One region of the Sphaerisporangium dianthi genome, then DNA from elsewhere that is predicted to be linked to it. Evidence: riboswitches for the same ligand, from Rfam matches in the RefSeq annotation. Region 1 holds a riboswitch; the other holds the start of a gene.
The links. Region 1 has a riboswitch for cyclic di-AMP ahead of ACFO60_RS15815 (C40 family peptidase). Riboswitches for the same ligand answer to the same signal wherever they lie in the genome.

Region 1 (7,256 bases):
CCGACGCCGGCGACCCCGGTCAGCGTGACCAGCCGCGACCGGGACAGCAGGTTCTTGACCTCGGCCGTGGCCTGCCTGCGCCCGACGAAGGAGGTCATCTCGCAGGGAAGCGCGCCCGCTCTCCGCCCCACCGCCGTGGTCACTGGCATCCCACCCGCCGACTCTGAAGTGGTGGCTCACCGCCACCCAAAAGGTACATTCGGCACTAAGTTCGCATTAGATGCCTATTGTGACATGAGTCACGCTCGGGCGGTGGGCGAGCCCGAGCCGTCCAGCAGGTCGCCGAAGCGCTCGGCGACCAGGTCCCAGCGCCACTCGCGTTCGATCCACTCCCGGCCGCGCCGCCCCATGCGCCGGGCGCGCTCCGGGTCGCGCAGCAGGCCGACCAGCGCCGCGGCCACCTCGCCCGCGTCGCGGCCGTCCACGACGAGGCCGGTCTCCCCTGGCAGGACGGCGTCGGGCGCGCCCCCGGAGGTCCCGGCGACGACCGGCAGCCCGGTCGCGGACGCCTCGAGGTAGACGATGCCGAGCCCTTCCACGTCCATGCCGCGAAGGCGGGTGCGGCACGGCATCGCGAACACGTCGCCCGCGTCGTAGTAGGACGGCAGGCTGCTCCACGGCACCGACCCGGTGACGATCACCGACGCGCCGAGGCCGCGCTCGCCGATCGCCCGTTCCAGCGCGGGACGGGCCGGTCCCCCGCCGACCAGCAGCAGGACGGCGTCCGGCACCTCCAGCAGCACCCTCGGCCAGCAGCGGACCAGCGTGTCCTGCCCCTTGCGCGGCACCAGGCGCGAGACGCACACCACGACGGGACGGCCGCCGATGCCCAGCGACGCCCGCACCCCGGCGCCGCCGGCCCCGGGGTGGAACACGCGGGTGTCCACGCCGGGCGCGAGCCGGACGAGACGCGCGGGGGGCATCACGCGCACGAGCCGCTCGCGGGTGTACTCACCGAGGTAGGTGACCACGTCCGCGCGGGCGCCGATGCGGGCGAGCAGGCCGCGCGCCACCGGGACCCCGGCCCACGCGGCCTCGTGCCCGTGGGTCAGCATGACCACCCGCCGCGCCCCAGCGGCGCGCAGCACGGGCGCGAGCAGCCCGAGCGGGGCCGCCGCGCCGAACACGACCGTGTCGCAGCCCTCGGACCGCACCAGGCCGGCCGCCCGCCTGGCGACCTCGGGGACCGGCAGCATCAGCGAGCCGGCGTGCCGCACCACCCGGTACGGCTGGCGCGCGTCGAACTCCTCCCAGCCCCGCCAGCGGGAGGCGTAGACGACCACCGAGCCGGGCGGCCGGCGCACGGCGAGCGCGTGCACGAACGCCTGGATGCCGCCGGGCCGCGGCGGGAAGTCGTTGGTGACGATGAGCGTCCTGGCGTGCCCGGGGCCGCGTCCGGCGGCGATCACGGCTCGGGCAGGCCGTTCAGGCGGGCCCAGGAGCGCGCCGCGGCCAGCCGCTGCGCGGTGGTGGGGTGCGAGGCGTACATCAGGTACTCGAAGGCGTTCGGCGTCAGGTCGGAGATGTTGGTCAGGGCCAGCCGTCTCTGCATGGCGGCGAAGGTGGCGGCGTCGCGGGTGAGGTCGAGCGCGTGGACGTCGGCCCTGGCCTCGATCTGGCGGCTGACGAGGTTCTGCGCGGGCCCCGACAGCACGGTCAAAAGGCTCATCAGGCCGAGCAGCACGCCGACCGATCTGGGGTCGGCCGCCGACGCGACGCCCGTGCGGCGCCTGAGGACGGGCAGGGAGACCAGCAGATAGAGCAGGCAGGCTCCCGCGGCGGCCCCGAGGGCGCCGACCAGCGTGCCGTACAGGACGTCGCCGCGCTTGGCGTGGCCCAGCTCGTGCGCCACGACCAGCTCGATCTCGCCGGCCGGGGCTCGCAGCAGCGTGTCGTAGACGACGATGCGGCGGGTGGCGCCGAAACCGGAGACGTAGGCGTTGAGCGCCGTGGTCCTGCGGGAGGCGTCGGCGACCAGCACATCCTCGACCGGGACGCCGTCGCGGCTCGCCATGGCGATCAGGTCCGAGCGCAGCCGCCCGGCGGGGAGCGGGGTGAAGTCGTTGAACAGCGGCTCCACGACGAGCGGGTAGACGAACGACGCGGCCACGGTGAGCAGGAACGCCCCGGCCGCCGCGGGCGCCCACCAGCGGCGCGGGCCGCGGCGGGCCAGCCAGACGACCGCGACCACCATGATCGCGACGAGCACGGTCTGGACGGCGAAGCTCTTGAGCCTGTCGGCCGACCACTCGGGCCAGCGCTGGGTGGACAGGCCGTACTGGCGCAGCCGCGTCTCGTACCACATCCCGAGCGGCCACTTGAGCGCCAGGCTGACGGCGGACAGGCCGACGACGCCGAGCAGGGCGCGCAGCCACCACGGCCCCTTCACGCGGCCCACCACCCACGCGCCGGCGGGGGTCAGGACCAGCACGCCGGCGACGGCGAGCGTCACCGCCAGCGACAGGTACGCCGGCACGTTGACGGCGGCGTCGAAGGCGTCGGCGCGCGCGATCTGCGCCGGGGAGAAATCACGCGCCGGGTCGGGCACGACGGCCGGGGCGGAGGCGGGCAGCGGGCGCCACGGCGTGGTGACGGCGACCACGACGCCCAGCGCCACGCCCAGCACGACCAGGGCGGCGCCCGCCGCGCGCGGCCCCGGGCCCGTGCGCGTGCCCTCGGTCAGCTCCGCCACGCGATCAGCCCCGTCACTCAAGGTTCATGCTCTCCCCTGCGCCGCCACGGCGCCGTCCCCGGCCCGGAGGGCGCCCCTCACCGGGCCCCGCGGCCCGGCACGCTCCGCGGGCCTGTGCGCCGCCCGCCCGCCGCGATCACCCGAGCTGGTCCCGGACGTACTCGCGCCAGGCGGCGGTGAACTCCGCGGGGCTCATGCGGAGCGTACGGGACAGCGCCGCCCGCACGTCCCCGCCCCTGGACTCACGGTAGAGGGTCGAAAGGGCGCGCTCGCCGAAGCGCCCCGCGACATACCGGCAGGCGAGCCAGGCCTCCTCGTAGGCCTGGGCCAGGCGCGCGGAGCCGGCGGCGAACGCGTCGCGGCCGGGAAGCGCCACGGGCAGCCGCCCGGCGCGCACCTCGCCGGCCAGCTCGGCGGCGGCGCGGCGCGCCGGGACGCCGGCGTCGCGATAGCCCACGTAGTCGGCGAAGCCCTCCACCAGCCACTTGGGCGTGCCCCCGTCGAGCGCCGCCCCTGTGGCGATGTGAGTGATCTCGTGGGCGAGGACGACGTCGCGCCCGACGCCGCTGAGCCGGGCGAACGACCGCGGCTCGACGATCACGCGGTCGGCTCCCGCCACCGCCGCCAGGCCGTTCACGGACGCGGGAGCGGCGAGCACGGCCGCCTGCGCGGTGGTCGCGGGCACCAGGACCAGCGGGCGCACCGGGCCCACGACCCGGGCCACGAGCGCGCTCGCACGGTCGGCCCGGCGCGCCAGATCGGCCAGATCGGCCACGGCCGCCCCGGGCGCCCCGACCACGAGCGAGCGCTCGCCGGGGAACGTCCGCGCGCCGGACCAGATCTCGGGATGCTCGCCGATCAGGGCCCGCGCCCGCCGCCCGAGGTCCTCGTCCATGGCGCGGGGACCGGTCAGCACGGCCAGCAGCCCCGCCAGGACGGCCCAGAGCCACACGACGCGCATGCGGGCAATCTACCTGTTCGTCCTCGGGGGCCACATCGGCGCGACCGCGGACGCGCGAAGGCCCCGTCCGCCTGGGGAGGGCGAACGGGGCCTTCACGAATGTCCCATCCGCCTCGGGGGTGGAGCGGAGGGGACATTCACGGCGCCCGTCCGCCTCAGGGGAGGGACGGACGGGCTTTCACGGCCGCCCGTCCGTCCCAGGAGGAGGGACGGACGGGCCTTCACGGCGCCCGTCCGCCTCAGGGGGAGGGACGGACGGGCCTTCACGGCCGGCGCGGGCGGGCCCGAGGGGGCCCGGACCGCCCGGGCGGACCGCGAGGATCAGGCGGCCGGGCGGACGGCTCCGACGAAGGACGCCTTGCGGTAGCCGGACAGCTTGTCGATCCGCACCCGCGTGCCGCTGTGCGGGGAGTGGATCATCTTGCCGTGCCCGACGTACATGCCGACGTGGCCGAGCCCGTAGAAGAACATCAGGTCGCCTGGCTTGAGGTTCTTCCAGGAGACCTTCTTGCGCACCGAGCGGAACTGGCCGGCGGCCACGCGGGGCAGTTTCACACCTGCCTTGCGCCAGGCGTAGGAGACCAGGCCGGAGCAGTCGAACGCCCCCGGGCCGCTGGCACCCCAGCGGTAGGGGTCGCCGATCTGCTTCTTGGCGATCGCGACGGCCGTGTGCGCCTTCAGTCGCTGCCGGGCCGCCCGGCTCGCCTTCGCGGTCTTCTTGCTCTTGGAGGTGCTGGAGGTGGCGGAGCCGCTCGCCTCGCTCACCGCGGCGGAGCCGGTGGACTCCTCCGCCCCGGTGAGGCTCGGGGTCTCGATCAGCCCGGCCGGGCCGTAGACGGCCTCTGGCCCGGAAGGGCTCTGAGCAGTGGCCGCCGTGGCGGCGTCAGCCGCCGTCGCCTGCGTCGCGACCGCCCCCACGGAGGCCGTCATGGTGAGCGCCACACCGCCTAGAGAGAAGCGGGCGATACGCGACAGACGCGGGTTTTTGGTGGTGCTGGACAGGATCGCTCCTTGATTCTTCCACTCATGCCTACCGGGTTAGCTGACGGATTCGGGCATGGAAGTAGCCCTACGACGCCATAGACGTCGATTCACCCCTGATCCGGATTAAGGGATCAATTGGGTCCCCGGTTCCGCGCTCCTTGCCGCACGGATTCGGCAGGTCACCGCCCCTTGGGGCCTGGTTCACACCTTGAACGGGCGACGGTGACCGCTGGATTGTGGTAGTGCGACCGGTCGGGTGAGACCGGCTTCGTTCGCGACGGCATGGCGTGCTCGCCGCGGGCCAGAAGCTACACAGAACCTCAAATTGAGGCAAAGCCGTGACAAAGAGTCATAGATCAAATAAACGCCTCAGGAATCACGGAACCCCTGTACAACAAGCGCATCTGTTACCCGAATGTGATTCCCCTCACACACCCCGAAACGTGACCTGTCATGAGTCACAAAAGTCACACCAGTCACACCCGTTCGGGCGATCTCGCGGAGGAACGATCCACGCGCGCCCCCGGCGCGGCCCGCCGGTGCGCACCGTTCGATGACACCGCGTCACGATCCCGGGACGTCGAGTGACAGGCCTCCGGCGAACGACATCGTGCGAGGATTCTTGAGCAATCATTCTTACGCAAGAGTCATTGCACAATGCCCGTTGTACGTGCCAGGGTGGGGCCATGGCCGACGAAGAGGTACGAAGAATCACCGACTCGCGGGTGCTGGCAGCCCTGTCGCATCCCACGAGGAGGCGGCTCATGGACGCGCTGAAGGTCTACGGCCCCTGCACCGCCAGCATGCTGGCCGAGCACACCGGGCAGGCCGTCGCCAACGCCAGCCACCACCTGCGCGTCCTTGCCGCCGGCGAGCTCATCGAGGAGGCGCCTGAGCTGGCCCGCGACCGCCGCGAACGGTGGTGGCGGCTGGCCTCGGCCGAGCTGCGCTGGACCGAGTCCGACTTCGACGGCGACCCGGCCACCGCGGCGATCGCGAGCGCGGCCGCGTCCCTCAACCTCGACCACCACGTGAGCATGGTCCGCGCCTGGTACGCCGCGAGCGACGAAGAGCGGCGGGCCTGGCAGGACGCCCCGTTCTCCACCGACAAATGGCTGCGCCTCACCCCCGGCGAGCTGCACGGGTTCGAGCGAGAGCTGCTGGAGCTCCTCGCCCGGTGGGCCACCCGCGAGGTGCCCGACGACGGGCATCGGCGCGACCCGGTGTTCGTCTTCGCCTTCGGCGTCCCGGGCCGGCCATGAGAACGGGCGCTCCTTCGCCGGTGGCCCTGCCGCCTTCCACCATCCCCGCCCACGCTTCCGGCCGGGACGGGTCACATCACCGCTCAGAGACCGTCACGAGCGGCCTCACCCCCTTGACCGCCGTCATGGGCGATCCTCACCCCCCGGAGGCCGTCATGAGCGGCCTGACCCGTTGGAGGCCGTCATGAGCGGCCTCGCCCCCTTTGCCGCCGTCACGAGCGGCCTCGCCCCTTGGAGGCCGTCATGAGCACCGCCATCTCGCGGGCTCCGGCGGGGACAGGGCTCCCGCGCCGGCGGTGGGGACTGCTGCGCGAGCGCGACTTCCGGCTGCTGTGGATCGGCGAGACCACCAGTGGCTTCGGCAGCTCCCTCACCTCCGTCGCCCTCCCCCTCGTCGCCGTCACCACGCTCGGGGCGAGCACGCTGGAGGTGGCGCTCCTGGCCGCCGCGGCGTGGATCCCCTGGGTGATCATCGGCCTGCCCGCAGGGGCGTGGATCGACCGTCTCCCCCGCCGTCCCGTCATGCTGGCCTGCGACGCCGCCTCGCTCCTGCTGTTCCTCAGCGTCCCGGCCGCCGCCTGGGCGGGCGCGCTCACCATCGGGCAGCTACTCGCGGTGGCGCTCCTCGCGGGCACCTGCAAGGTGTTCTTCCAGACCGCCTACCAGGTCTACCTTCCGGCCGTGGTCGCCCCCGCCGACCTTCCCGAGGGCAACGCCAGGCTGCAGGGCGCCGAGTCGGCCGTCCAGGTGGCGGGCCCGGGGGCGGCGGGCGTCATCGCGCAGGTGCTCGGCGCGGTCACCGGGCTGCTCGCCGACGCCGCCACCTTCCTGGTCTCGGCCCTGTGCCTGCTCGGCATCAGGACCCGCGAGGCGCCGCCCGCGCGCGAGCGGCGGGCGACGACGCTTCGGCGGGAGATCGGCGAGGGCCTGCGGTTCGTGGCCCGTGATCCCTACCTGCGGGTGCTCACCGTCTTCGGCGCGGCCAGCAACCTCGGCCTGATGGGCTACCAGGCCATCCTTGTCGTGTTCCTGGTGCGCGACGTCGGCCTGACGCCCGGCGTGGCGGGCGGGCTGATGGCCGCGATGAGCCTGGGCGGCGTCGCCGGCGCGGCGGGCGCCGCACATCTGTGCCGGCGCTTCGGCAGCGCCCGCGCCATGATCGCCTGCGAGATGCTCGGGGCCCCGTTCGGGCTGCTCATCCCGCTCGCGAACCCGGGAGGCGGGCTGGCCCTGGCGGTGGCCGGCGGGTTCGTCGTCGTCGCCGGCGTGGTCGCGGGCAACGTCATCAAGGCGAGCTTCCGCCAGACCTACACGCCACGGCGTCTGATGGGACGGGTGTCGGTGAGCATGCAGTTCG
Region 2 (7,256 bases), on a different contig from region 1:
TCGTTGGTCGCGCTCTGGAGCTCGGGGTTGTCCTGCGCCGGGATGGTGCTGGGCAGGTTGCCGCCCTCCTTGAACGCCAGGAGCTGGGCCTCGGGGCTGGTCAGGTAGCTGGCCAGCTCGGCGGCCTCCTTCGGGTGCTTGGACTGCTTGGGCACCGCGAGCCAGGAGCCGCCCCAGTTGCCGCCGCCGCCGGGCACCGTCGCGACGTCCCACTTGCCCTTGAACTTGTCACCAGCCGTGCCCGAGACGACGCCGAGCATCCAGCCGGGGCAGCCAAGGGTGGCGAACTGCGACTTGACGAAGCCGGTGTTCCACCCGTCGGTGAAGTTCTGCAGCTTGGCGGTCAGGCCGGTCTGGCTGATCTTCGTGGCGAGGTCGAACGAGGTCTTGACGGCCGGGTTCTTGTCCACGATGAGCTGCTGGTTCTTGTCGAAGTAGCTGACGTTGCCGTTCTTCGCGGCCTCCTGCGCCAGCACCACGTTGTAGATGGTGTTGATGCTGTCGACGAACTTGGCGTCCTTCACCTTGGCCTGGAAGTCCTGCCCGGCCTTGATGAAGTTGTCCCAGCCGCCGCTCCAGAGCTTGCCGACCTCTTCGCGGTCGGTGGGCAGGCCGGCCTTCTTGAACAGGTCGGAGCGGTAGCAGATGCTCATGCCGCCGACGTCGGTGCCGAGAGCGAACAGCTTGCCCTCGGTGTTGACGCCGTTCTCCCACTTCCAGGCGGGGAAGTCGGCCTGGCGGCTCTGCAGGCCGTACTGGCCGAGGTCGGCGAAGAACTGCGGACGGGCCTTGGCCAGACCCATGCCGCCCTCGTCGATGCCGACCACGTCACCGGCGCCGGTCCCCGACTGCAGCCACTGCAGCATCTGGGGCCAGTAGACGTTCTCGAAGCTGTCGGTCAGGTTGTTGTACTTGACCTGAACGTTGGGGTGCTCGCTGTTCCACTTCTCAACGGCGGCCTTGTAGCCGAAGTTGGTGCCGCCACCGAAGGTCTGCAGCGTAAGGGTGATCTTCTCGGCGGGCGCGGCCGAGGACGAGCCGCCGGCGGCGCCGCCGGTGTCGCCGGAGGAGCAAGCGGTGGTGATGCCAAGCGCGGCCGTCATCACCGATGCGACCGCGAGTAGCCTCCCGCGGCGCATTTTCTTCATCATTTTCCGGACCCCTCTCAGGTGGTTGCCCGATCATTGGGAGGTGCATCGAGGGCCGGCCCCGACAGTCGGGCCCACGATGTGCTGGATCCCTCAAGTCGTGATCTCGCGGGGGTGAACCTGCGAGCGATATTTGGGAGCGCTCCCACGAAGGGTCCCCGACAGGCAATGCTGGCGTCAATATGCTGAAACCTAACTGTTACTCCTGGGGCGATTAGGAGCTCGAAAACCGTCGACGCACTCCCATATACCCCTTTGGCAGCATTGGGAGCGCTCCCATCGCATGCGGCACAGTCGGGCGCAAATCATCCATGCGCCACGGGCGGAGGCGTCCGAGGGCCTCCGGAGGCCCGGCCCGGACCGTGCGGGAGCCGGACGGGCGCCGGCGCCGCAGGGCCGGCGGAGAGGACCGGCCGTGCGGCGTCGGCGGGGCGCCCTCTTGCGGGGAGGCGGCGAGGACGCCATGGGATGAGGCACCGGAGGGGGGAGAAGAGGCTTAGGCGGCGTAGCTGGGGTAGCCGTATCCCACGATCTGCGAGGCCGGCCGGGTGCGGATCTCGACCTTGCCGCCGTCGGTGTTCCCCTCGACGGTCTTGATGGTGCCGTCGCCGTTGTCCTTGATGACGAAGCCGACGTGCTCGATGTCGTCGAAGCTCTTGCCGCCGTTGAAGGAGAAGAACACCACGGCGCCGGGCTTCGGGGTGGTGCCCCAGCGGTCGTGGCCGGCGAACCACTTGGCGTGGGCGACGGTGTAGGCGTCGGTGCCGACGGTGTCCTGCAGGCCGAGCTGGGTGCCGACCCAGGAGACGAACATGTCGCACCAGGCGGCGTCGGCGTACCCGGCGATCGTGCCGGTGTCGCGGGCCACCGTCTCTTTGGCGCGCGGGGAGCTCATGTACCAGGCGTGGAACTTGGTGCCGCCGCCCGAGCCGTTCTCGGAGATGCCGACCTGCTTCTCCGCCAGTGCCAGCAGCTGCTCGGCGGAGACCTGCCGGGACGGCATCTTCGCCGTCTTGGCCGCCTCTTCGCGCGCGGCGGCGATGACGTTGTCCTTGGCGGGAGAGGTGTCGGCGTGCGCGGCGAGCGCGGTGCCGGTGACGACCTGGGCGAGCACCAGGCTGCCCAACGTGAAAGCCTTCAGCTGATTCTTCGGGGCATCCAGAAGCCGATGTGTGAACATGGACAAGCTGAAACTCCTTCGTCCAGCCGCCTACCGGGTTAGCTGACGGGTTCGGGCGTGAAGGTTCGCCCTACGGTCGCGTCCGTGGGCGGGCGCGATCGATTCACCCCAAGGGAGGTGGGTCCCCGGCTCCGCGTGGGAGCGGACTCGGCGGTGGCGCGTGACGGCGGGAGAGGGCTCTCCGCAGAGGACCGGCCGCGCCGGGCAATCTCATCGGCACGGGGTTTTCGCCCTGATGGGCGGTTCCCTTGCCGGGATTCCTACGAGAGTAATACATCGGACAAACATGATGCAAGTAGGACAAATCTCTTAAGGCTGTCCGGGCTTGCGGTGGCAAAAAGGCGCGCACCGGCCGGGCGCCTGACATGGTCGCGTGGTTGACCTGCGGCGACATGGGTAGGGTACCGCGGTCGTCGCTCCGGGCTCCCGGTGCCGGGCCCCGCTGGGGCGGCGCTGCGCGAGTGATACTTGAAACGCCCGTGCCCTTGCGTGTCAAATGGGGCGAAAGTTACGGGCGTGACGCGGGCGGCGAGGCACGCGACCGGACAACGGCCCGGCCGTCGTCGGCCGCCGTTCATCGTCTGTTCCCTCCTTCGTAGGGTCGCCGGGCTAGGTTGCATGCGTCGTGAACGTGTCAATGCCCGGCGTGGAGAGGAACGGTCGAAGCCGCGTGCGGGAGCAGGGGTCGGCCGTCGCCTGGGTGGAGTCTCCCCTCCAGTTGCTGTGCGCGGTCGAGGCGCGGCACGCCGGCGTGATCGGGCCTGACACGCGCGTGGTGACCCGTGGCAGGCTGCCGGGCCTGGGCGTGACCCGGGCCGAGCTGGACGCGCTCGACCTTCCCCCCGGACTGCGCATCGAGGCCGCCGAAGCGGGCATGCCCCGCCCAGGGCGGCACGCCGCCTGGGTGCTCGGCGACGCCTTCTCCGGCAGGCTCCAGCTCACGTCGCTGACCGCCTTTCCCTCGCGCATGGTCCTCGTCGACGACGGCCTGGCCACGATCCGCCTGCTCGAACTGCTGACCGCCGGCCTCGGTGCCCCGCTGCTGCGCGCCCGCGCCGAGGCGAGGCCGACCCGGCGGGCCCTCGGCGTCGCGGCGGGGATCCGCCTGCGCGCGGCGGCCAGGGCGGGACGGCTCACCGTGTTCACCGCGCTGCCCGTCCCCGCCGGGCTGGCCGCCGCCGTGCGCGGGCTCGGCGCCGAGCTGATCACCCACGATTTCGCCTGGCTGCGCTCCCAGCCCGCGCGCTCCCATCCGCGCCCGCCCGAGAGCACCGTGGTCCTCGGCACCTCCCTGGTGCGCAACGGGCTGATCCACCGCGACCGCTACCTCGCCTGGCTCTTCGCCCTCGAAGGGCCGCTGGCCTACTACCCGCACCGCCGCGAGGACCCGGGCGACCTCGCGGCCGTCCGCGACCACCCGGGCGTCACCGTGTACGACGCCGGGGTCCCGGTCGAGATGACCCTGCGTGACCTGCGCCCCGGCCAGCGCGTGCTGAGCCTGCCGTCCACGGCCGTCACCTCGCTGCGCGTGCTGCTCGGCGCGCGCGGCGTGCCGGTCGAGACCGTGGACGTGCCCGATGACTGGTGGACTCCCTCCGCGTCGGTGTCCCTCCGATCGCATCTCCAAATGTTCGCGCACGAAAGGGCTTCTCCTTGAGCCGGGTTCTCGCTGTGGCCGATTCGGACTCGTATCTGAAATGGGCGGCGGGTCTTCTCGACCAGCTTCCGGGCGGTTGGACCTCGACGCTGGCCGTCGTGCGCACTCCGATCGCGCCGTCCGAGGCCCAGATCGCCGCCGCCGTCAGCGGCACCCGGTCGGGCGCCGCCGAGCCGCCCGCCGTGGTGTCGGCGCGGGCGCTGCGCCGCATCGCCGAGCGCGACCGGCCCGACGCCATCCTGCTGGCCTGCACGGGGCCCGTGGTCGACGTGCTGGTCAGCGACGTGCTCGACGGGCTTTCGCCCAGGCCGGTCCTGGTGTCGGGCCTGCCGGGCATCTCGATCCCCGCCACCGAGAAGGCATGGCTCTACCGGGGCGGCTGCGACCTGTTCGTCGTGCACAGCGGCAGGGAGGTCGAGGAGTTCGGGCGCATCGGCAGGGAACTGGGCGCCGCGGGCTCGATGGCCCTGGCCCGCCTGCCCTATCTCGACCACCGCGCCGCCGGCGCCGGCTCGCGCAAGCGGGTGGTGTTCGCCACCCAGGCCAAGGTGCCCAAGCGGCGCGAGGACCGCGAGAGCATCCTGCTGGCCCTCGCCCGGCTCGCCGAGGCGCGTCCCGAGCTGGACGTCGTGGTCAAGCTGCGCGCCCTTGAGAACGAGCGCCAGACCCACAACGAGCGCTACCACTACGAGCGCCTGTGGCGGTCGCTGGCGGACTCCGGCGCCGTACGGCCCGGCGCCGTCCGGTTCGCCGCCGGCGCCATGCACGAGCACCTGGCCGAGGCGGCGGGCTTCGTGACGGTCAGCTCCACCGCGGCGCTGGAGGCGATCGCCGGCCGCGTCCCGCTGCTGGTCCTCTCGGACTTCGGGGTCAGCGCCGAGATGATCAATCTGGTGTTCGAGGACAGCGGCTGCCTGGGCACCCTCGACGACCTGGCGCGCGGCGAACTGCGGCATCCCACCGCGGCCTGGTGCGAGGCCAACTACTTCCACGACCCGGTCACCAGCGACTGGGTCACCCGGCTTTCGGCGCTGGCCGCCGAGGCGCGCGCCGGCGGGCTCGCGCCGGTGCGGCCCCTGCTCACCGGACCCGAGCACGCCGCGGCGCGGCGCCGGGCCCGCCTGCGGGTGGAGATCCCGCCGAACGTGCTGCGCGCCGGGTACCGCGCGCGCCGCCGGATGCGCCGCTACCTGAAGGCGCTGGGCTGAGCACGGCCGGGCGGCGTGAAGGTCCGGCGCCGCCCCGATCGCCGTGAAACTTTCGCGCCCTCCGGATCGCATCGGCGAAGGCATCGGCGTTGCCGCCGTGTCCCGCCGGGTGGAACCGTGCGATGGCGCTTTGACAAGTTCGGGCGCGCGCTCACAATGAGTCCCGATGACCTCCGGGCGACGGGAGAGAGAGCGATGGCCGACACCTCTGAGCCCGCGGCCGGCGGTCACCGGCGGCGACCCGCCCGGCGGGTGACGCTGCTCGCCGCCGCGCTCCTCGGCGCCGGCCTCGCCGTCCCGCAGCGCCCGGCCGTGGCGGGCGCCGCCGCCCCGGCCGATGCCGCCGCCCCGGCGGGCGCCGCCGCCACCACGCTGGGAGGCGCGGCCGCGGTCACCGGCCGCTACTTCGGTGCCGCCGTCGCCGCGTCCCACCTCGGCGAGGCGCCCTACGCCACCGTTCTCGACCGGGAGTTCACCTCTCTCACCCCCGAGACCGAGATGGCCTTCGACTCGGTCGAGCCCGCGCGCGGGACTTTCGTCTTCACCCGCGCCGACAGCATCGTCGCCCACGCGCAGAGCGCGGGGCTGCGGGTGCGCGGGCACAGCCTCATCTCGGACTCCCACCTGGTCTGGGTGAGCGCGCTGTCGTCCGCCACCGACGCCGCGAGGGCGCTCACCGACCATGTCGGCGCCGTGGCGGGCCACTTCAGGGGCAAGATCCACTCCTGGGACGTGGTGACCGAGGCGTTCGACCCCCGGGGTGTCCTGCGCCGGAACGTGTTCCAGCAGCGCATCGGCAGCGGCTACATCGAGCTGGCGTTCCGGACCGCCCGCGCCGCCGATCCGGGCGCGCGGCTGTGCTACAACGAATACGGCATCGAGGACGCCGCCTCCGCCAAGACCCAGGCCGTCATGGCGTTGGTGAAGGACTTCAAGACCCGCGGCGTGCCCATCGACTGCGTCGGCATCGAGTCGCACTTCGGGCCCTCGTCGCCGATGCCGGCGAGCTACGGCCAGACCATACGGCAGTTCGCCGCGCTCGGCGTGGACGTGCAGATCACCGAACTGGACATCGCGGGTTCCGGCGCGGCCCAGGCCGCGGCCTACCGCACGGCGGTCACCGCCTGCGTGTCGACCCCGCGCTGCACCGGCATCACCGTGTGGGGGGTCACCGACAAGTACTCCTGGCGCTCCGGAGAGACCCCGTTGCTCTTCGACGGCGTCTACAACAAGAAGCAGGCCTACTTCGGCGCGATGTCGGGCATGGTCATCTGCGAGGTCGCCGCTCCGGCCCCGCCGCCGGCCTCGGGCGAGGCCCGGTCGCGGGCCGCCTGCTGAGACCCGGCCGGACGCCGCCGCTCAGCGCGACAGCGCGCGGCGCAGACGCGAGAGCGGGCGGGGCCTGGCGGGCTCCGGAGCCGGCACGAGGCCGACGGAGGCCAGCCGCCGGTTCTTGAAATAGCGGGCCTGCGGGCCGTGGGTCTCGATGTAGCGGGCCGCGGCCTCGCGCAGCGCCGGATAGTGCTCGCTCTGCATGCAGAAGCCGACCGCCTCCACGAGCGCCCGCAGGTCGGCCTCGGGCGGCTCGGCGATCGAGCCGTCCGGCGCCAGGCGCGGCACGGTGGCGTCGACGATGGTCACCGGGACGCGGTTGCTGTTCTCGTAGGGCGCCAGCCGTTCGAGGACGACGTCGCAGCCCATGGTCGCGATCGGGATGCCGAAAAGCCGGTGTGCGGTCATCAGCGCGGTGGAGAAGCAGCCGACGACCAGCTCGGGGCGCAGCGCCAGGAAGCAGACCTCCGCCGGGACGGCGTCGCCGGCCACGCACAGGTCCACGCCCAGCTCGCGGGCGACCCCGCGCAGCAGGCGGGCGTGCCCGCCGCCGGCCGCCGGGTGCGGCTTGAACAGCACGCTGCGGTGGCCGCGCGCGGCGAGGGCGCGCAGCATCCCGGCGTGCAGCTCGGCCTCCTCCTCCGCGGTGACGATGTCCAGCGCCGACAGGTACTGCCCGAGGATCACCGCCTCGCCGTACAGGCCCTCCACGGCGGGCATGTCCTCCAGCA

Region 2: linked by a shared signal. The riboswitch ahead of ACFO60_RS07495 (CHAP domain-containing protein) and the one ahead of ACFO60_RS15815 (C40 family peptidase) in region 1 are both predicted to bind cyclic di-AMP.

The regions. Positions count from the first base shown of each region.
Region 1 is NZ_JBHSFP010000009.1:99,221-106,476, forward strand. It holds gene ACFO60_RS15795 (ATP-binding protein) at 1-149, opposite strand, end outside; gene ACFO60_RS15800 (glycosyltransferase family 4 protein) at 240-1,409, opposite strand; gene ACFO60_RS15805 (M48 family metallopeptidase) at 1,406-2,692, opposite strand; gene ACFO60_RS15810 (hypothetical protein) at 2,829-3,653, opposite strand; gene ACFO60_RS15815 (C40 family peptidase) at 3,975-4,583, opposite strand; cyclic di-AMP (ydaO/yuaA leader) riboswitch at 4,666-4,824, opposite strand; gene ACFO60_RS15820 (ArsR/SmtB family transcription factor) at 5,324-5,899, shown strand; gene ACFO60_RS15825 (MFS transporter) at 6,143-7,256, shown strand, end outside.
Region 2 is NZ_JBHSFP010000003.1:327,210-334,465, forward strand. It holds gene ACFO60_RS07490 (ABC transporter substrate-binding protein) at 1-1,103, opposite strand, end outside; gene ACFO60_RS07495 (CHAP domain-containing protein) at 1,645-2,274, opposite strand; cyclic di-AMP (ydaO/yuaA leader) riboswitch at 2,340-2,491, opposite strand; gene ACFO60_RS07500 (hypothetical protein) at 2,999-3,985, shown strand; gene ACFO60_RS07505 (DUF6716 putative glycosyltransferase) at 4,000-5,193, shown strand; gene ACFO60_RS07510 (glycoside hydrolase family 10 protein) at 5,389-6,531, shown strand; gene ACFO60_RS07515 (polysialyltransferase family glycosyltransferase) at 6,553-7,256, opposite strand, start outside.